2 linked regions of the Archangium primigenium genome follow. The protein of the gene in region 1 binds, or shares a complex with, the protein of each later gene. Links are inferred from orthologs where the notes say so. Each region holds a gene or a part of one and is shown on either strand. Other genes may lie near its edges. The genes, in order: dnaG and dnaB.

Evidence for each region.
Region 2: the proteins of dnaG (region 1) and dnaB are in contact, whole or in part, in a crystal structure (PDB 2R6A), measured with the Geobacillus stearothermophilus proteins. The link is inferred for Archangium primigenium from one-to-one orthologs. Residues at the interface, in WP_049624496.1 of Geobacillus stearothermophilus: Lys456, Leu457, Leu458, Pro459, Ala460, Asn463, Ala464, Leu467, Leu535, Leu536, Ile537, Ala538, Gln544, Glu545, Asp548, Tyr549, His552; in WP_033016901.1 of Geobacillus stearothermophilus: Ser13, Glu15, Ala16, Gln18, Glu91, Leu92, Asp94, Ala95, Val96, Pro97, Thr98, Ala99, Ala100, Asn101, Tyr104, Tyr105, Ile108.

The regions. Positions count from the first base shown.
Region 1 is NZ_JADWYI010000001.1:7,525,661-7,541,447, forward strand. What follows is about bases 12,909-15,787. They hold dnaG (DNA primase), read left to right. Parts: upstream 12,909-13,368; coding sequence 13,369-15,207; downstream 15,208-15,787. Other genes in these bases: I3V78_RS30960 (GatB/YqeY domain-containing protein), read left to right, coding at 12,909-13,080; rpoD (RNA polymerase sigma factor RpoD), read left to right, coding at 15,297-15,787. Also shown: I3V78_RS30900 (N-acetylmuramoyl-L-alanine amidase-like domain-containing protein), read right to left, coding at 1-810; I3V78_RS30905 (HEAT repeat domain-containing protein), read right to left, coding at 807-1,820; I3V78_RS30910 (DUF4398 domain-containing protein), read left to right, coding at 1,953-2,285; I3V78_RS30915 (thrombospondin type 3 repeat-containing protein), read left to right, coding at 2,304-3,998; tRNA pseudouridine(13) synthase TruD, read right to left, coding at 4,076-5,107; I3V78_RS30925 (DUF4388 domain-containing protein), read right to left, coding at 5,104-6,522; I3V78_RS30930 (thioredoxin domain-containing protein), read right to left, coding at 6,530-7,501; I3V78_RS30935 (asparaginase), read left to right, coding at 7,573-8,616; I3V78_RS30940 (GGDEF domain-containing protein), read left to right, coding at 8,692-9,606; I3V78_RS30945 (GGDEF domain-containing protein), read right to left, coding at 9,608-10,531; I3V78_RS30950 (HEAT repeat domain-containing protein), read right to left, coding at 10,606-12,198; rpsU (30S ribosomal protein S21), read left to right, coding at 12,318-12,512; more of I3V78_RS30960, read left to right, coding at 12,619-12,908. UniProt on the Escherichia coli protein: RNA polymerase that catalyzes the synthesis of short RNA molecules used as primers for DNA polymerase during DNA replication.
Region 2 is NZ_JADWYI010000001.1:7,370,591-7,374,752, forward strand. What follows is about bases 756-3,653. They hold dnaB (replicative DNA helicase), read left to right. Parts: upstream 756-1,454; coding sequence 1,455-2,852; downstream 2,853-3,653. Other genes in these bases: rpsR (30S ribosomal protein S18), read left to right, coding at 756-807; rplI (50S ribosomal protein L9), read left to right, coding at 841-1,287; I3V78_RS30290 (hypothetical protein), read right to left, coding at 2,870-3,523; I3V78_RS30295 (gamma-glutamyl-gamma-aminobutyrate hydrolase family protein), read right to left, coding at 3,574-3,653. Outside these bases: rpsF (30S ribosomal protein S6), read left to right, coding at 1-421; more of rpsR, read left to right, coding at 475-755; more of I3V78_RS30295, read right to left, coding at 3,654-4,162. UniProt on the Escherichia coli protein: The main replicative DNA helicase, it participates in initiation and elongation during chromosome replication. Travels ahead of the DNA replisome, separating dsDNA into templates for DNA synthesis.

The sequences.
Region 1 (15,787 bases):
GAAGCTCTCCAGGTCCTCGTCCACCACCCGGCCGGCGCCGTCCGCGCCGCGCCGCGCGTGCCGCAGCCACGTGCGCTTGCCCTTCTGCACCACGAAGCCCAGGTGGGTGATGCGCGTGGCCTTGTAGGGCATGTCCTCGCGCAGCACGACGAGGATGCTCCCGGAGGGCACCTGCCGGGCGTGGGCCATCACCCGCTCCAGCGGAATCATGTCCAGCTCGAACGTGCCCTCCACCTGGCGCTCGCGGGGCAGGCCCAGGGACAGCGAGGACGGCGACTTCCAGGACTGCGCGGTGAGCGTCTTGCGCACCCGCACGGTGTCCTCGCCCCCCAGGGTCCGCGTCACGTCCAGCAGGAAGCCCTTGCGCTGGTTGTTGGGCAGCCACTGGGCCTCCATGAGGTGGTTGCGCTCCTCGTAGGTGGGCGCGTTCGCGTAGCGCAGGCGCTCGAGCAGCCCGGCCACCTCGGTGTCCGCCCGCGCCAGGCTCATGGCCAGCGTCTGCTCCACGAAGGTGAGGCAGTCCACCGCGTCCAGGCGGAAGGAGGGATCCGGGTCCACCCCCTGCCCCTCGCCCAGGGGCGAGTGCACGTACGGGGTGCCGAGGAAGCGCTCGCTCACGCGCAAGAGTCGCTCGGGCAGGGTCAGGCCCGCGTCCCCGGCGATGACCTCCGCGCGCTCGCGCTCGCTGAGCGACGTCCAGCCCGTGGGGACCCGGGCATTGAGATGGGGCGGCAGCACGGGCGGCGTCGAGACGGGCGCGGCCACCGGGGCCTGCGCGAGCAGCGTGGCCACCAGGACGGCGAGGGTCACTTCGTCGCCCCCGCCACGCCCGCCGCGCGCAGGATGGCCTTGCGCTGGTCATCCGCGAGCTGGAGCGTCTCCAGCTCCTTCTCGTAGACGAGCTTCTCCGTGCCGTTGGCGTTCCACGAGGCGAGCACGAGCCAGGGCAGCATCTTCTTGTCCCCGCCCTGCGAGAGGATGCGGGCCGCGCCCGCCGCGAGCGCGCGGTCCTTGTCCTCGAGCAGCGGCCGCAGCGCCTCGCCCGCCTGCTTCTCCGGCACGCCCTCGTAGAGCGCCAGGCCCTGGCGGCGCACGTGCTTGTCCTCGCTGGCGAGCAGCTTCCGGGCGAAGGCGAAGCCCTCGGGGGCGCCCAACAGGCACAGGCCCCGGGCGGCGGCGAAGCGGGTGGTCTCCGAGCTGTCGTCGAGGAAGCCCTTGAGGGCGGGCCCCTGCTTCTTGTCGCCCGTGGCCCCGGCCGCCTCCAGCATCATCACGCGCGTCTGCATGTCGGACTCCTGGCGTGCCGCCTCCACCAGGGGGGCGCCCACCCGGGGGTCCCGGCTGGCGCCCAGGGCCCGCGCCGCCTCCCGGCGCGCCCCGAGCGACTTGTCCTCCAGGAGCGGCAGCAGCACGTCCACGCGCCGCGAGCGCAGCTTGCCCAGGCCCTGCGCCGCGTACATGCGCACCGCGCCATCCTCGTGGCCCACCAGCCGCAGCAGCAGGGGCTCGGCCGGGCGCGTCTCCAGCCCCGCCACCACCGCCGTCACGTCCCGCAGGCGCCGCGGCTCGAGGATCATCGACATCCGACGCTCGAGGAGTTGCACCGCGTAGGCCTCCTCGCGCTGGGTGCGCAGGCGCGAGATGGCCGCGGGCACGGCGATGCGCCCCTCGAGCACGTCCTGCACCAGGTCCTCGGTGACCGACCGGCGCTCCATGCGCTTCTGGGCCGACGGGGGGGCGGCGTGCGCGAGCGGCGCGGCCAGGGACAACACGAGGAGCAGACGGACGGGGGGAAGTCGCACGGGGGTGGAGGATGGCAAGCCCCGCTCGGGGCTGTCAAAAACGCCGCGCCCCCACCCTTTGTTCCCGGTCACCCCGATTCTTGACCCCCTCCGGGGCGATTGATACGACCGCCCCCAGTGTCTTCCAGCCTTTACCCCGAGGCCCCTTCCATGAAGCGACTCCTGGCAGTGGTGGCTGTGGCGGGCGCCCTGTGCGGCTGCGGCCCCGTGAAGTCCACCTCGCACCTGCTGGACGCCGAGGTGCAGATCCAGGCGGCCCGCACCGCGGGCGCCGAGAAGCTGGCCCCCTACGAGTGGACGGCCGCCAACCTCTACATCCACAAGGCGCGCGAGGAGGTCGGCTTCTCCGACTACCAGGCGGGCGTGGACTTCTCCGTGAAGGCCTCGCGCTTCGCCACCGAGGCCCGGGAGAAGGCGCTCTCCGTGGCCAACGAGAGCATCGACAACGCCGAGTCCCAGAGCCTGCCCACCCCCAGCCCCTGACCCAGGGAGCCCCTACCGATGCGACGTCTCATCGTCTCCTCGCTGCTCATGCTGTGCGCCTCCTCCTGCGTGAGCGGGAACAAGGTCCGCGCGGACTCCGAGGTCATCCAGGCCAGCATCGAGCGCGCCCGCCGCAGCGGCGCCATGCGCTGCGCGCCCGTGGACCTCGCCACCGCCGAGGCCAACCTCGACTTCGCCCTCGGGGAGATCGGCCAGGGCGCCAGCTATCGCGCCTCCGAGCACCTGCGCACCGCCGAGGCCGCCATCTCCCGCGCCCTCGAGCAGTCCAAGACGTGCGTGCCGCCCCGGGTGGTCATCGGCAAGGAGAAGCCCGAGCCGGTGGCGAGCGCCACGCCCCCGCCCACCACGCCCACGGACAACACGCCCCGCCCGCCCTCCCAGCAGGTGGTCGTCGTGGAGGTGAAGGACACCGACGGCGACGGCATCCCCGACAAGGATGACCCCTGCCCGGACCGCGCCGAGGACTTCGACGGGTTCGAGGACACGGACGGCTGCCCGGATCCCGACAACGACCGGGACGGCGTGCTCGACGTGAACGACAAGTGCCCGCTCACGCCCGGCCCCCAGAGCAACCAGGGCTGCCCCGAGGACGCGTCCAAGGACTCCGACGGCGACGGCATCCCCGACGTGCTCGACAAGTGCCCGCTGCAGCCCGAGGACAAGGACGGCTTCCAGGACGACGACGGCTGCCCGGACAACGACAACGACGAGGATGGCCTCATCGACGGCGCGGACCGGTGCCCCGACGTCGCCGGCCCCATCCAGAACAACGGCTGCCCGGACGGGGACAAGGACGGCGACGGCATTCCGGACTCCAAGGACCGCTGCCCGGACGAGCCCGAGGACAAGGACGGCTTCCAGGACGAGGACGGCTGCCCGGACCTCGACAACGACGCGGACGGCATCCCCGACACCATCGACCGCTGCCCGATGACGGCCGGCCCGCTGGAGAATGGCGGCTGCCCGGATGGAGACAAGGACGGCGACGGCCTGGTGGACCGGCTCGACCTGTGCCCGGATCAGCCCGGCCCCCACGAGATGCGCGGCTGCCCGGATCCGGACAAGGACGGCGATGGCATCGTGGACCGGCTCGACCTGTGCCCGGATCAGCCCGGCCCCCACGAGACGCGCGGCTGCCCGGACAAGGACTCGGACAACGACGGCATCGTGGACCGGCTCGACATCTGCCCGAACGAGCCCGGCACCCAGGAGCTGCGCGGCTGCCCGGATCCGGACCGCGACCATGACGGCATCCCCGACCGCATCGACGTGTGCCCGGAAGAGCCCGGCGTGAAGGAGGAGCGCGGCTGCGCCAAGAAGTACAAGATGGTGGTCATCAAGCGCGACCGCATCCAGATCAAGAAGCAGATCAAGTTCGCGTCCGGCTCGGCGAAGATCATCGGCAAGGAGAGCTTCACCATCCTCGCGGACGTGGCGCAGGCGCTCAACGACATGCCCTTCATCAAGAAGATCCGCATCGAGGGGCACACGGACTCGGTCGGCAAGGACGTGGCCAACCTGAAGCTGTCCCAGGCGCGCGCGGACTCGGTGATGGCCGAGCTCATCAAGCGCAAGGTGGATCCGGGCCGCATGCAGGCCGTGGGCTATGGGCCCGAGAAGCCCATCGCCTCCAACCTCACGGCCAAGGGCCGCGCGGAGAACCGCCGCACCGAGTTCAACATCGTCGAGTAGCACCGGGCGGCTCCGGCCGCCTCCCCCACCCCGCCCGCTGCCGGGGGGTGGGGCCTCGCGAAGCCTCGGGGACGCGCTCAGCCGTCCTTGAGCAGCTCGTGGAGGATCTCCGTGGCGTAGGAGCCCTTGGGCAGCTCGAAGGTGAGCCGCAGGTCCTCGCCCTCGGCCTCCAGCTCCGCGCCCCCGAGCCGCACCCGGTAGGGCCTGCGCCCGCCCTGGGTCTCATCGCCTCCGCGCCGGAAGTCCTCGGGCGTCACACCCGCCTCGACGAGCAGCCGGGCCTCGGCCTCGGCCACGCTGCCGGCCGCCGCGGTCATCTTCGGCCCGAAGAGCGGCCCGGCCGGGCTCACCTCGAAGGCGGCCACCCGGGGCCCATCCACCTCGACGGACTCGGACACGAACAGGCCGCCCGTGTCCTCCTTGCGCAGCACGTCCCCCAGGAGCGCCTGGTCGAAGGTGCCCGCGAGCAGCCGCTCCACCAGGGCGCGGTTGAACAGCCGGGACTGGAACGCGGAGAGGTAGAGCTTGCGCTGGAACTTGTCCGGGCGGCGCGGCAGGCGCTGCCCGAGCAGCAGCAGGCGGCCGAAGTCGGCGTTGTCGCCCTCGCGGCCGAAGCGCTGGTCGCCGAAGTAGTTGGGCACGCCCCGCGTCTGGAGCCGGGAGAAGGACTCGCGCGCCGCGCCCACGTCCCGCACGCCGCGCAGGCGCAGCCGGAAGCGGTTTCCCTTGAGGTGCCCCGTGCGCAGCTTGTTGCCGTGGCGCTTGCTCCACAGCACGCTCACGCCCTCCAGCGCGAAGTCGGCCAGGCGCGCCTCCGCCCGGGCGGGCACGGACAGGAGCTGGCGGGTGATGGCCTGGCGATCCTTCATGCCCGCCACGCCCACGTCGCCCTCGTCCACGCCGAGCGCGCCGGACAAGGCCTTCACCACCTCGCGCGTGTCCCGGCCCCGCTTCTCCACCCAGAGGAACAGGTGCTCGCCCTCGCCGGACGGCGCGTAGGCGGGCAGCTCCTCCACCTCGAAGTCCTCGGGCACCAGCTTGAAGGCCCCGCCACACCCCGGCACGTCCTCGGTCAACCGGGGGCGCCGCGCGTCGGGCGGCGCCGTCACGTGCCCCCCAGCGCGGTGAGCATGTCCTTCACCCGCCGGGCCAGGTCCTCGTCCGCGCGCGACTCGAGCAGCTCCCCCGCCTGGAACAGTAGGAAGAACATCACGTCGCTGAGCGCCTGGCGGAAGGCGGCCATGGGCTCGGAGCCCAGGGCGGTGCGGTGCTGGGCGTAGGCGTCGATGAGCCGGGCATCCGACAGGCTGCCATCCGGCGCGAAGGCGAGCCCCGCCAGCACGGGCGAGGACGACAGCGCCTGGCCGGACAGGGCCGCGTTGGCCGAGGCGATGAACTCGCGCGCCAGGCCTTGCTTGGACACCTCGGTGGCGATCTCCCGGAAGATGCGGTTGAAGACGCGCACCACCTCGCCCACCTCGGGCATCGGGGACGCGTCCTGCATCGAGGTGATGGAGCGCAGGCCGGACTGGGTCGTGCGCACCGCCTGCAGCCCCGTGGAGGACGGGCGCACCACGGGGATGCCCATGATGCTGCGCGGGCGCACCGAGGGCAGGCCGGACAAGGACGGCGTGGCGGCGCCCTGGGGCTTGTCCGACAGCCCCACGAAGCCGCCCTCCATCAGGCCGTAGAGGACCTTGGTCACGTCGAACTCGGACAGGCGGCTCGCCTGGCCTAGCTCCAGCACCGTGCGCCGGCCGTCCACCAGGTTGAGCACCCGGTCCTCGTCGGGCTCGAGCTTGGCGAAGGTGGGCGCCTTGCGCATCACGTGCAGGCGGCTGTGGGGGATGCGTTTGCGGAAGTGCGCCAGCTCGTCGATCTTCCGGATGCTGTCCATGAGCAGGCTCTGCGTGGACAGCTGGATGTTGTGGCCGAGCTTGTCCTCCACGGGCTGATCCACGAGGAAGAAGCTGCCCTCGCGGCACAGCACGATGGCGTGGAAGATCTCGCTCACCTGGTGCGTCACGCACCGGAACAGGTCATGCGCCTGCAACAGGCCGCGCTCCACCAGGGTGCGGCCAATCTTGGAGGGCGGCTGCTCGCGCAGCACGGCCTCCAGCTGGGCCCGGTCCACGTAGCCCAGGCGCACGAGCACTTCTCCGAGCCGGTCCGCCGCCACGTCCGACGTGGCGCCCCGCACCTCGCCCTCGCGCAGCACCACCGAGCGCTCACCGCCGGGGGCCTGCACCCGCACGATGCCGCTCCAGCGCGCCTGGCTCAGGAAGGCGATGAGGTCGGCCAGGGGAAAGCCGGATGCATCGCCGGAGAGCACCACGCGGGGCGTGGGCACCGAGCCGCCCTCCGCGGGCGAGCGCGAGAAGACGAGCAGGTCGGGCGACGTGGACTGCAGCACGTACGAGCCCGTGCGCCCGGAGAGGGGTGAGGGCGCCGAGGGAGCCTGGGGCCCCGTGGCGCGCTCGTCGGGAACCAGGTGCGTGCCGTCGATGCGAAAGCGCTGACTCATGGACCCGTCAGTCCGCGGCCCAGGCGTTGTTGTGCGTGCGCCACTCGATCTCGTCCTCGAGCGAGTGGGTGAGCACGTCCTCGGTGATGCCCACCTGGATGTCGTAGAAGCGGCCGTTGAAGAAGAGGCTCGGCGTGCCGCGGATGTTCGCCGCGTTGCCCATGGACTTGTACTTGTCCAGCTCCTTGGCGTAGGTGCCCGCCTGGAGCGCCTTCTGCAGCTCGGCGCCCTTGAGCCCGATCTTGTTGGCCAGCTCCACCATCACCGGGATGGACAGCTTCTGCGCGTTCTCGAAGAGCGCGTCGTGCATCTCCCAGTACTTGCCCTGGTCGCGCGCCCAGAGCACCGCCTGGCCCGCGGGCACGGCGTTGGTGTGCATGGGCAGCGGGAAGGGCACGTTGCAGAAGCGCACCCGCGCGGCGTTCTTCTTGGCGAAGGCCTCCAGCACCGGCCGGGCCTTGCCGCAGTACGGGCACTCGAAGTCGGAGAACTCCACGAGCGTCACGGGCGCCTTGGCGTCGCCCTGGCACATGCGCGGGTCCACCTCGAGCTTCTGCCGGGGGGCGCGGAAGGCGGCGTAGTACTCGGACAGGGAGACGATGATGTCCGTGGCCGGCACGCCCGCGGCGGCCTGCTTGGCCGACAGCCGCGCCATGCGCTTGGCGTGCGAGCACCCGGTGTGGGCGCGCAGGCACTGGCCGAGCGTGTGGGGGCAGCCGCAGTAGCAGAACTCGTCGGAGAAGACGGTGGACAGCTCGCGCTGGGCGGAAGGCGACAGGGACGAGAAGTCCATGCCCGGAATGCCCGTGAGGGACGAGGCCCCGCCCGAGGAGCCACCAGGGCCCCCAGGGGCCTGGGCCGGGGCGGCCGGCTTGGGCGCGGTGGGCGGCGGAGGCGCGGCCTCGGCGATCTGGGAACAGGCGGCGGTCAGCGCCAGGGTGAGCGCCAGGAGGAGTCGGGGGCGGCGGGCGGAGAGCACACCGCCGGTCTAAGCCATGCGCGCGGGGCTTGTAAAGCAACCCTGGCTCTGCCAGGGAAGGAGCCCCTTCCATGCCCAGAATCCTCCTGCTGCACACCGGCGGCACCCTGGGGATGGCCGGTGGCCGCCCGTCCGCGCTGCGTCCCGCCGCCTTCTTCAAGACGCTCAAGTCGCGCTGCCCGGAGCTCTTCCAGCTCGCCGACATCGAGCTGGAGCTGTTCTCCAACCTGGACAGTTCGGAGATGCAACCCGAGCTGTGGAGTCGGCTCGCCGCCCACCTGCACCGCCGCCTGCCCGAGTTCGATGGCGCCGTGGTGACGCACGGCACCGACACGCTCGCCCACACCGCCAGCGCCCTGTCCTTCATGCTGCCCGGGCTGCCCAAGCCGGTGGTGATGACGGGCGCCCAGCGGCCCCTCGGGGAGATCCGCTCGGACGCGCGGCTCAACCTCATCGACGCGGTGCTCTCCGCCCTCCAGGGCCCGCCCGAGGTGAGCATCTGCTTCGACTCCCACCTCTACCGGGGCAACCGCACCCGCAAGGTGAAGGTGGCCGAGTACGACGCCTTCGACAGCCCCAACTTCCCCCGGCTGGGTACGCTCGGGGTGGAGGCGACCTTCGCTCCGGGTCTGCGTCAGAAGGGGCCCTTCCGCCTGCGCGAGCGGCTGGAGTCGCGGGTCTTCCTCCTCAAGGTCTACCCGGGCCTGGACCCCGCCCTGCCCCTGGCGCTGCTGCCGCACGTGCGGGGGCTCGTCGTGGAGGCGTACGGCGCGGGCAACTTCCCCATCGCGCCGGACCTGGGCCGCTCGCTCCTGCCCCTCTTCCGCCAGGCGCGCGAGCGCGACGTGCCCGTGCTGGTGGTCACCCAGGCGCACCACAACGGCGTGGACCTGTCGCTCTACGAGGCGGGCGCGGCGGCGCTCGCCGAGGGGGCCCTGAGCGGCGGGGACATGACGCCCGCGGCGGCCCTGGCCAAGCTCATGCACGGGCTCGCGTACTACCCGGACCGTGTGGCCCGGGCCCGCTACATCGAGACGGCGAGTGTCGGCGAAATGACCGAACCCGGCACCAATGTTCAGCCCTCACCGGTCAAAAAGTCGAAGCGCGCGCGTTAGGCCCCATCATGAGGGCGTGTCCGGCCCGGGCCCTGCTTGCGGGCTCCAGAGCCCGGCCCATAAGATGGGGGCACGATGTCCGACGAGAAGACCGCCGTCCATTCGATCTCGGACCTGCTGGGGACCGCCGCGCCCCAGCAGAGCGCGTACCTCATCGTCATCAGCGCGAAGGTGGCGTCCGGCATTGGCCGGATGTTCAAGCTGGATCGCTCGGAGACGGTGCTCGGCCGCAGCATGGATGCGCAGTTCCAGGTGGAGGACGACGGCATCTCGCGCAAGCACGCCAAGGTGGTGTCGCTCGGGGATGGCCGCTTCCAGCTCGTGGACCTGGGCAGCACCAACGGCACCTTCCTCAACGGCCTCAAGGTCAGCGCCGCGCCCCTCTATGACGGGGACAAGATCCAGATCGGCTCGAACACCGTGCTCAAGTTCTCCATCCAGGATCAACTGGAGGAGGCCTACCAGCGCAGCATCTACGAGTCGGCCACGCGCGACGGGCTCACGCGCCTGTACAACAAGAAGTACTTCATGGAGACCATCCGCAAGGAGTTCGCCTACTGCCTGCGCCACCGGGTGGCCCTGTCCCTGGTGATGTTCGACGTGGACTACTTCAAGAAGATCAACGACGTGTACGGGCACCCGGCGGGCGACTACGTGCTCACGCGCATCGCCCAGCGGGTGAGCGACACGGTGCGCACCGAGGACTTGCTGGCGCGCTACGGCGGCGAGGAGTTCGCCCTCATGCTGCGCGAGTCCGCCGAGGAGCAGGCGCTCTCGTGCGCCGAGCGGTGCCGCGCGGCGGTGGACCGCACCGACTTCATCTTCAGCGGCACGCCCATCAAGGTGACCATCAGCCTGGGCGTGGCCACCCTGCACGACTCGGACTACACCCAGGCCGAGGAGATCATCGGCGCGGCGGACAAGTACCTCTACCGGGCCAAGCGCGCGGGCCGCAACCGCGTGGACGGCAAGGCCATCAGCGGCCCCTGAGTCACTCCGCGGCCTCGTCCTCGGACTCCAGGCCCGGCGTCTCCGCGAGCATCTCCACCCGGTTGCCCCCCGCCGAGCGCGCCGCCTCCAGCGAGCGCTGCGCCTGGCGCACCAGGTCCGAGAACGCGCCCTCCCCGCCCGGCGAGAGCGCCGCCAGGCCCACGGACACGGTGGGCCGCAGCACCTGCTCGTCGAAGGCCAGGCTCGCGCGCGCCACGCGCTCGCACACGCGCCGGGACACCGTGAGCGCGCCGGCCAGGTCGGTGTGCGGCAGCAGCAACAACACGCGGTCGGCCGAGTACTGCACGGGGAAGTCCGTGTCGCGCAGCGCGCGGCGGATGGCCAGCGCCAGCCCTCCATAGAGCTGCTCGCGCAGCGCGCGCCCCGCCTGCACGGGCAGCGGATCGAACGCCACCAGGGCGATGGCCAGCGGCAGCCCGTAGCGCCGCGAGCGCTTCACCTCCACGAAGACGAAGTCCTTGAAGTGCGAGAAGGCGTAGAACTGGGTGAAGGGATCCAACAGCGCGTCCGAGCCGCCGCGCACGGGCTCGGCGGCCGGCGCGGGACGGGCCTTGCGCGCGGGCGCCCCGGCCTCGAGCGCGCGCAGCTTCACGAGCTCCGGCAGCCGCGCCTGCAAGTCCCTCGCGGACACGGGCAGGGGCAGCACCCCGTCCGCGTAGCCCGCCTTGCCCGGCGTCTCCTGCGCGGCCAGCACGAGCGCCCGCGGCGAGTGCTGGCGCACGCCCCGCGCCACCTTCGCGGCGTTCTCCACCGAGGGCCCCAACACCACCAGCTGCGCCGGCGATGCGGGCGCCTCCCACTCCGCCGCCGCGTGCACCGTGAGCCCCGCCCGCTCCAGGCCCTCCTTCAGCTTGCGACGCCCGGCTGCCTTCGGCTCCACGACGACGGCTCGTGTCATCTTCATGCGCACCTCTCCTGACCTCTCAACCTACCGACGTACCCCGCTGCCCCGCAAGGACAACACACGCCCTGGACCTTCTAGGGGGAGAAGCCGAGGCGGGCGAGGTTGCGTCGCGCGACATGTTGCACGTGGGCATCGGAATCCTTGAGCGCCTGGCTGAGCGCGGAGGCCGCGAAGGGGCCGCCCAGCGCGCCCAGGGCCTCGGCGGCGGCCACCCGGACGGCGGCCGTGGGGTCCGTCTGGAGCACCTGGGCGAGCGGCTTGATGTCCTGGGCCCGGCCGAAGCGCTCCACGGCCCGCACGGCGGCCTCGCGCACCTCGGCGGACGTCGAGGTGAGCAGGGCCACCACGGTGTCCGCATGGTGTTTCTGGCGCTGCTCGCCCACCACCCGCAGGGCGGCGGCGGCGACCTCGGGGGCGGGATCCTCGAGCGCGGCGGCGACGGCCTCGTCCCCCAGGCGCGAGCGGGGCATGGCCAGGGCGCGCACCGCGCCCGCGCGCACCGGGGCCTGGGCATCGCGCAAGAAGGGAGACAGCAGCTCGAAGCGCTCGCCCCGCCGCGCGTCGCAATCGACGAGCGCCGCCACCGCGTCGCCCCGCGAGGCCGCGTCCACCCCCGTGTCCCGGGCCATGGCGAGCAGGAAGTCCTCGCACCCCGTGCCCACCGCGGCGGCCTCCATCCAGACGCGCCTGCGGGCACGGTCCGCCGAGGCCTCCCGGATCCCCCGGGCCGCGGCCTCCTCGAGCGTCAGGCCCTCGGACTCGGCGAGCCCCCGGGCCGCCGTGCGGCGCACGACGGCGTCCGAGTCCGACAGGGCGCGCTCCAGTTCCTTGCGCGCGAGCGGACCATATTGACGCAGGGTCTGCACCGCCCCTCGCCGCTCGGTGAGGTCGGACGAGGCGAGCCCCTTGCCCAGCGCCTCCAACTGCGTGGAGTACACGGCGAACAGGCGGTTGATGAGGAGCTGATCCTCGGGCCGCGCCTCCAAGAGCAGCATGCGGCCCACCGAGGGCCCGCGCTTGTCGGCCACCCACAGGAGCGCGGAGGCGGCGGCGGCATCGGCGGACTCGGGGCGCCGGGCCATGGCCGCGAGCAGGACGCGCGCCGGGCTCTGGCCGAGGAAGGTGGCCAGGTGCAGGAGCGCCTCGCCCCGGGGCGCGGGCGCCTCGGCGTAGACCTCCACCTCCAGCACCTGCCGCACGGCGTCGCGCCGGCCCCACACCCGCGCGGCGGCCTCCGGGCCCCGCGCCCCCGCCTCCTTGAGGAAGGGGGCGGTGGACTGCCCGGACAGGGCCGCGGCCCGCGCCGCCGTCACACACGCGGCCACCTCGTCCGCGGCGGGGGCCTCGGCCACCCAGTCCGCCAGGGTCCTCGGCTCGCTCTGGCCGCTGCCCCGGGCCTGGACCCGCAGGGCCCCCCAGCGCACCCGCCAGTCCGGATCCGTCAGGGCCGAGCGCAGCGCCGCCTGGGCGTGGGGGTCCGCCTTGGCCCCCGCCAGCGCCTCCATCCAGGCATCCCCCCGGCCCGCGGTGATGCACAGGCGGCAGACCCGGCCGCGCAGATCCTGATCGCGCACGTGGCGCTGGCAGGCCGTCCAGCAGCCCGCCGTCCCCTGACCACCGGTCGGACTGGCCGTCAGCAGGAGCAGCAACAGCAAGGTGGGGCTCATGGGGGCGCACTCTAGTCCACCGCCCGTCTCCTTTTCCGAGGGCGTCCTTGCGTTTTCACCGCCGCTGCGTCATATCGGCGCCCCCTACATCCCTACGCATCCGGAAGGAGGTGACTGATATGCCCGGCATTCGAGTCAAGGACGGCGAGTCCATCGAAAGCGCCCTCAAGCGCTTCAAGAAGGCCACCGAGAAGGCTGGAATTCTCTCCGAGATCCGCAAGCGCGAGCACTACGAGAAGCCTTCCGTGAAGCGGAAGAAGAAGGCTCTCGCGGCCAAGAAGCGCGCGGTGAAGAAGGCGCGCAAGACGTACTAGCCGCCGCAACGCAGGAAGCCAGGGCCGCGTCAGTCGAGCGCCCTGGCTTTCGTCGTTTTCGCAGCACCCCTCAAGCCCTACCCCCTACCTACTTTTGGAGACACCGATGGCCACCCTCAAGGAGCGGATCGACGCGGAGCTGAAGGACGCGATGCGGGCCAAGCAGGAGCTCAAGCTCAGCGTGCTGCGCATGCTCAAGAGCGCCATCAAGTACAAGGAAGTGGAGCCGGGCGCCTCCGCGCTGGATGACGCCGGCGTCTTCCAGGTGATCGGCAGCCTCATCAAGCAGCGCCGCGACTCGGTCGAGCAGTTCAAGGCCGGCGGCCAGGCCGAGATGGCCGCCAAGGAGGAGAGCGAGATCGCCATCCTCCAGGGCTACCTGCCCCAGCAGCTCACCGCCGACGAGCTGCGCGCCGAGGTCCAGGCCGCCATCGACGAGTCCGGCGCCCGGAGCCCCAAGGAGATGGGCGCCGTGATGAAGATCCTCAGCCCCAAGCTGCAGGGCCGCGCCGAGGGCCGCGCCATCTCCGAGGAAGTGAAGAGCCAGCTGGCCAAGCTGTCCTCCTGAGCCGTCCCCTTCCGCATTCCCAGGCCTCGACGCGATGGCCGGGCGGGTCTTGAACTTGCCCGGCCATTGATCGGCCATTAAGGGTATGCCGGTCGTCTTCCCGCCCGTGGTGAGGGGCGGTCTCCGACGCGCCGACATGGCCCTTCCTCCACACATCCCCGCCGCTCCCCCGCCGTCCCCGGCCCGCCCTCCTTCCGCGGGTGTCAGGCACGCGCGTCATAGTCGTCCAGGGCGGCGGGGGTGCGGACCCCGGCGGGCCGCCCTTCCCACTCGTCAGGGGTGGCGCACGTGATCCCCGAGCACAAGATCCAGGAGGTTCTCGACCGGGTGGACCTGGTGAACCTCGTCTCGCGCTACGTGGAGCTCAAGAAGGCCGGGCGCGAGTTCAAGGGCCGCTGCCCCTTCCACCAGGAGAAGACGCCCTCCTTCTACGTCATCCCGGAGAAGCGCTTCTACTTCTGCCACGGGTGCCGGGCGAGCGGCGACGCCGTGTCCTTCGTGCAGCGCTACCTCGGCAAGACGTTCATCGACGCCATCCGCGACCTCGCCCGCGAGGTGGGCGTGGACCTGGAGGCCGCCCAGGACCCGGGCGCCCGCGAGCGGCAGCAGCTCAAGGAGGCCACGGACCTGGCCGCCGAGCACTTCCGCTCGCTCTTGTGGGAGGACGAGGGCCGTCTGGCCCGGGAGTACCTCCAGAGCCGCGGCATCTCCGACGACACCGCCCGCGCGTTCGGCCTCGGGTGGGCCCCCAGCGCCTGGACGTCGCTCGCGGACAAGTTCACCAAGGCCGGAATGATCGAGTGGGGCCTGCTCGCGGGCCTCGTGTCGCGGCGCCAGAAGGGCGAGGGCTACTACGACTTCTTCCGCGGTCGCCTCATCGTCCCCATCCGCGCCCCCGAGGGTCGGCCCATCGCCTTCGGCGCCCGCCTGGTGGAAGCGCAGGAGGGCCCCAAGTACCTCAACTCGCGCGAGTCCCGGCTCTACAACAAGAGCGAGACGCTCTTCGGCATGGATCAAGCGCGCGACGAGATCCGCCGCCGCAAGGCCGCCGTGCTCGTGGAGGGCTACTTCGACTGCATCGCCCTGCACCAGGAGGGGGTGAAGCACACCGTGGCCCTCTGCTCCACGGCCCTCACCCCCGGCCACCTCAAGGTCCTCACCCGCGCCGAGGCCCGCGAGCTCTACCTGCTGCTGGACGGAGACCAGGCCGGCCTCAATGCCGTCGAGCGCCTGGCCGGCCCCCTGCTCGCCGCGGGCGCCGCCGCCAAGGTGGCGCTGCTGCCCGAGGGGGATGATCCCGACGTCTTCATCCGCCGCGAGGGGTCCGCGGGGCTCGAGCGCCTGCTCACCGAGGCCCGGCCGCTCACCAATCACGTCTTCTCCACCGTGCTGCCCCAGGGCAAGGACGCCTCGTTCGAGGAGAAGATGGCCGCGCTGGAGCGCCTCAAGCCCGTGTCCGCGCAGCTGCCCGTGGGGCTCGTGCGCTCGGCGTTCTTCGCCGCCCTGAGCGCCTGGAGCGGCCTGCCCGCCCCCGAGCTGGAGTCCTCCCTGCGCGCCAAGGCGCCCCCGCCGCCCCCCGCCGCCCCCCAGGCCCGTCCGGGGTCCGGCGGCCCGGCCCGGGGCCCCGGAGCGCCCCCCGCCCGTCCGGCCCCGCCCGTGAAGCCCCCGGACGCCCTGGAGTCGCTCTACGTGGCCGCCATCCTGCGCGAGCCCCGGCTCCTCTCCCGGGACGTCTTCCGCGTCCATGACGACCTGTCGCATGCCGGCCTGCGCATGGTGCTCGCCCATGCCACCTCGGGCCATGGCGTCGAGGACGCCCTCTTCGAGGCCCACGACACGCTCAAGCGCGCCGTGGAAGCCGCCATGCGCCAGCTCGCCTCCCAGCAGGGCTCCGCCCTGGAGCACTACTTCCTGCAGCTCTGTCGCTCCATCAAGCTGCGCCGCATCAAGCAGCAGCTGGACTACATCGGCCGGGTGACCAGCCAGACAGCCGGCGCGATGGACCTCTCGGAGGAGACGAAGCAGCTGTTTGTTCAACGCATGGAGCTGTTGGCCCTGGAAAAACGGGTGAAGGAGGAGACCCCCTCCTCGCCCATGGGAACAAAGTCCCCCATGCAACCGGTTTGAGTTCGCGTTTGTAACAATCCGTCACTTTGCGATAGATCGCCCGGTTCGCTCCAGGCCAAGGCCGCGATTTTCTAAGGAGAAGTACTCGAATGCCGACGCAGAAGCCCTCCTCGAAGGTGGCCGTCAAGCCCAAGAAGAAGGTGGCCCCGGAGATCCGCAAGAAGAAGAAGCCGGAAGAGGCCTCGGCACAAGAGGCACAGGCCGCCCAGCCCTCCGCCCCCGCGGTCTCCGCCAAGAAGGCGGACAAGAGCGAGAAGTCCTCCGCCACCGACAAGGCCCAGGAGACGCTCAAGAAGCGCAAGGCCGTCACCCAGGTGGATGAGGGCGACCTGGATCCCGAGGAGGCCGCCGAGGAGGCCGCCGCCGCCGTCGAGGTCGATCCCGACGCCGTCGAGGACGAGGTGGACGAGGAGCCCATCGCCGACCGCAAGGAGGTCAAGGATCTCCTGGCCGCGGGTCGCGAGAAGGGCTTCCTCACCTACGACGAGGTCAATGACGCCCTGCCCGCGGACATCGTGTCGTCGGATCAGATCGACGACGTGATGAGCATGTTCGGCGACAACGACATCGAGATCGTCGA
Region 2 (4,162 bases), 170 kb from region 1 along the record:
CATCTTCCTGGTCAAGCCGGACCTCACCGACGACAACGTGGACAAGCTCAAGGAGCGCGTCCGGGGCATCGTCGGCCGCGAGGGTGGCAAGGTCATCCGCTTCACGGTGTGGGGCAAGAAGAAGACCGCCTACACCCTGGCCAAGCAGCCGCGCGCCATCTACATCCACGCGCACTACCTGGGTGGCAGCACGCTGGTGGCCGAGATCGAGCGCAACCTGCGCAACCTGGACGAGGTGACGCGCTACCTGTCCACGAAGATCGCCGAGGAAGTGGACCCCGAGTCGCGTCAGACGCTCGAGGACGTGAAGCTGGCCGGTGACGTCGAGGAGTCCCGTCCGGGCACCACGGGCGCCCCCGAGCGCGCGGGCGCCCCCGACGAGGCCGCCGAGACTGAGGAGGAGAGCACCGAGGAGGCCTAGTGCCCCCGCGGTCCTCCACGGATCCACTCTCCTAGAGAAAAAAGAGAACGCTCATGATTGGCAACAACGACAGGAATTCCTCCCGCGGCGGTGATCGCGACCGGGGTGACCGGGACGCGGGCCGGGGCGGCGCCGGTGGTGACGACGAGAAGCGTGGCGGTGGCCGCGGCTTTGGCCGCAAGAAGGTCTGCCGCTTCTGCGCCGAGAAGAACGCCAAGGTGGACTTCAAGGATCAGGCGACCCTGAAGTACTTCGTCACCGAGCGCGGCAAGATCATCCCCCGCCGCATCTCGGGCAACTGCGCCAAGCACCAGCGCGAGGTGGCGGTCGCCATCAAGCGCGCCCGCGGCCTGGCCCTGCTCCCCTACAACGCGATGGTGGGCTAGCAGTCCCCCCACCTCCACACCGGAGACATCACTATGAAGGTCATTCTTCGTGAGGACGTCGCGAACCTGGGCAAGTCCGGGGAGCTCGTGACGGTGAAGGACGGCTTCGGCCGCAACTACCTGCTGCCGCGCAAGCTGGCCGTGCTGGCCAGCGAGCAGAACGTGCGTCAGCTCGAGCACGAGCGGGCCGCCATCGCCGCGCGCAACGCCAAGCTCAAGGGCGCCGCCGAGGAGCAGTCCAAGAAGCTGGGCGCCGTGAAGGTCACCATCCGCCGCAAGGTGGGTGAGCAGGACAAGCTCTACGGCTCCGTCACCGTGCTGGACATCGCCGAGGCGCTCGCCGCCCAGGGCCAGTCGGTGGACCGCCGCCAGCTGCACCTGGCCGAGCCCATCAAGGCCACCGGTCAGTACGAGGTGGAGCTGCGCCTGCACCGCGACGTGACGGCCAAGATCAAGGTCGAGGTCGCCGCCGAGGCCTGAAACCCTCGCGCCGCGTGAAGTTCCAGGGCCGTCCGGGACATCCTCCCGGGCGGCCCTTTTCTTTTCCCGCCCGGCCGCGAGCCCAAGCGGGCAACCACGGGCGCACGTCAGGGGTGAGGGACAGGATTGCGCGACACCCCTGTAGCGCGGAGACTGGCCCAGGACCCATGGACAACATCCTCGACATTCGGACAGGTGGACGGCGCAGTCACGAAGACCTGGCCGCGGAGCGCGCCGTGCTGGGCGCCGTGCTGGCGGACAACAGCATCTTCGCCAGTCTCGCGGAGGTGGTGAGCACCGACGACTTCGCGGCCCCCGCGCACGCGCAGATCTTCGCCGCGATGATCAAACTGGACGGCTCCTCGCGCCAGGTCGATCACCTCACCCTCGCCGAGGAGCTCAAGGTGCTCGGCCAGCTCGCCGCGGTGGGCGGTCCCGCCTACCTGATGAGCCTGGATCAGGTGGTGCCCGTGCCGGGCAACGCCGTGGCGTACGCGAAGATCGTCAAGGATCAGGCCCTGCGCCGCCGGCTCGCGGGCGTGGGCCGGGAGATCCAGGACCTCGCCAGCCAGGAGACCGGCGAGCTGGACGTGCTGCTCGACGAGGCCGAGCGCAAGGTCTTCCTCCTCGCCGAGAAGAAGCGCGAGGGCGACCTGCGACCCGTGAGCGAGCTGATGGAGCACACGCTCGATCTGCTCGACAAGATGAAGACCGCCACGACGGGCATCACCGGCCTGTCCACGGGCTATGTCGACCTGGACAACCAGCTCACGGGCCTGCACGCCGGCGAGCTCATCATCCTCGCGGCGCGTCCCGGCGTGGGCAAGACGTCCTTCGCCATGAACATCGCCACGCACGTGGCGCTGCAGGAGGAGGCCAAGGCGGCCGCCATCTTCAGCCTGGAAATGCCCGCGGATCAGCTCCTCATGCGTCTGCTCGCCTCGTGCGCGCGCGTGGACATGAAGAAGCTGCGCGGCGGCCGGCTCACCCCCAACGACGAGGAGAAGTTCCAGGAGATGGCGGGCCGGCTCTACAACGCGCCCCTCTACATCGACGACTCGGGCGGCCTGTCCCCGTTCGACCTGCGCGCCAAGGCGCGGCGGCTCAAGCAGCGCGACCCCCGGCTCTCGCTCATCATCATCGACTACCTCCAGCTCATGCACCAGAAGGGCAAGGTGGAGAGCCGTCAGCTGGAAATCTCCGAGATCTCCCGCGCGCTCAAGCAGCTGTCCAAGGAGCTGGAGGTGCCCATCGTCGCGCTCTCGCAGCTCAGCCGTAAGGTGGAAGAGCGCAAGGGCGGCAAGCCCATGCTCTCCGACCTGCGTGAGTCGGGCGCCATCGAGCAGGACGCCGACGTGGTGATGTTCATCCACCGCGAGGATCAGGGCGAGGGCGAGGGCGGCGCCGGAGGCGGCGGCGGTGGCGGGGGCGGCGGAGGGGGTGGCATCACGGCCATTCCCGTGCAGCTCGTCATCGCCAAGCAGCGCAACGGCCCCATCGGCGACATCGACCTGGTCTTCCTCGCCGAGTACACGCGCTTCGAGAGCCGGGCGCGCATGGAGTAGCGGCGCTACACGCGGCGCTACACTACGAGCGAGACCTGGACGCGCCGCCGGCCCTTGTCGAGCTGGCGCGCCAGGGACTCGGGCGTGTCGCCGGACTCGCTCCAGGCGTCGATGGACTCCAGCTCCCACGCCTCGAGGATGCCCTCCCCTTCGTAGCCCGGGATGAAGCCCTCGCGCAGCGCCTGCTGGACGCCCCGGAGCGGCCCCACCACGACCACGTCGCCCAGGCCGAAGAAGCGCAGCGGCGTGCCGCACGTCTCCAGCGCCGCGTTGAGCAGCGCCAGCACCGCGTTCACGTTGAAGTACTCCGAGATGTCCTGGAACGTGACGCCATAGCGTCGGCCGTCCAGGGTCAGGCGCAGCGTGTAGCGGTGGCCAGGTCCGCCCGCCTCTCCCCCGCTCGCGCGCACGTCCCCCGCCGGATCATTCTCCCCGGGGAGCACCTGGGTGAAGCGGGCGCCCTCCAACCAGGGGGACACGAACGGTCGCAGGGCCTCCACGAGGCCCGAGTGATCCACGGGGTACGCCCCCGCCTCGGGCTCGAAGCCGTAGCCCCGGCCCAACCGGATGAAGGTCTCGTCCCAGTACTCACGCCGGAGGGGATTGGCGGGCGGAACGGGACCGGTGAGATGCAACAACTCGCGCAGGCGTTGTTCGTCGGGAATGGCCATGACTCCTCACCAGCTCGGCCCTCCCTTGTGCCATGGCGGTCTGACGTCGCTCAGCGCCGGTGTTCCCGCGCCTTCTGCACGAGCAGCCGGTACACCCCCACGCTCACGGGGATGGTGTGCAGCATCAGCTCGGGGTGCCACTGCACGCCCACGGCGAAGACGTACTGCGTGGACTCGATGGCCTCCACCACGCCGTCCGGCGCCACCGCGCTCACCAGCACCTGCTCGCCCGTCTTGTTCACCGACTGGTGGTGCGTGGAGTTCACCATCAGCTGGCCCCGGCCGAGCGCCTCCGCCAGGAGCGAGCCGTCGCGGATCTCCACCGGGTGCTGGGGCTGGGAGCGGTCATGCTCCTGGGTGTGCCCGTGCGCGCCGGGCACCTCGCGGCCGATGTCCTGGAACAGCGTGCCCCCGAGCACCACGTTGAGCAGCTGCATGCCCCCGCAGATGCCCAGAACCGGCATGTTGCGCTTGAGGGCGCCGCGCATCAGCGCGGACTCGAACGCCGTGCGCGACAGCTTCAGCGGCCCCAGGCCCTCGCGCGACGTGTCGCCGTAGGACTCGGGGGGAATGTCGAAGGCGCCTCCGGTGACGAGCAGCCCGGAGATGCGATCCAGGTAGGCCTCCACGCACGCCGGG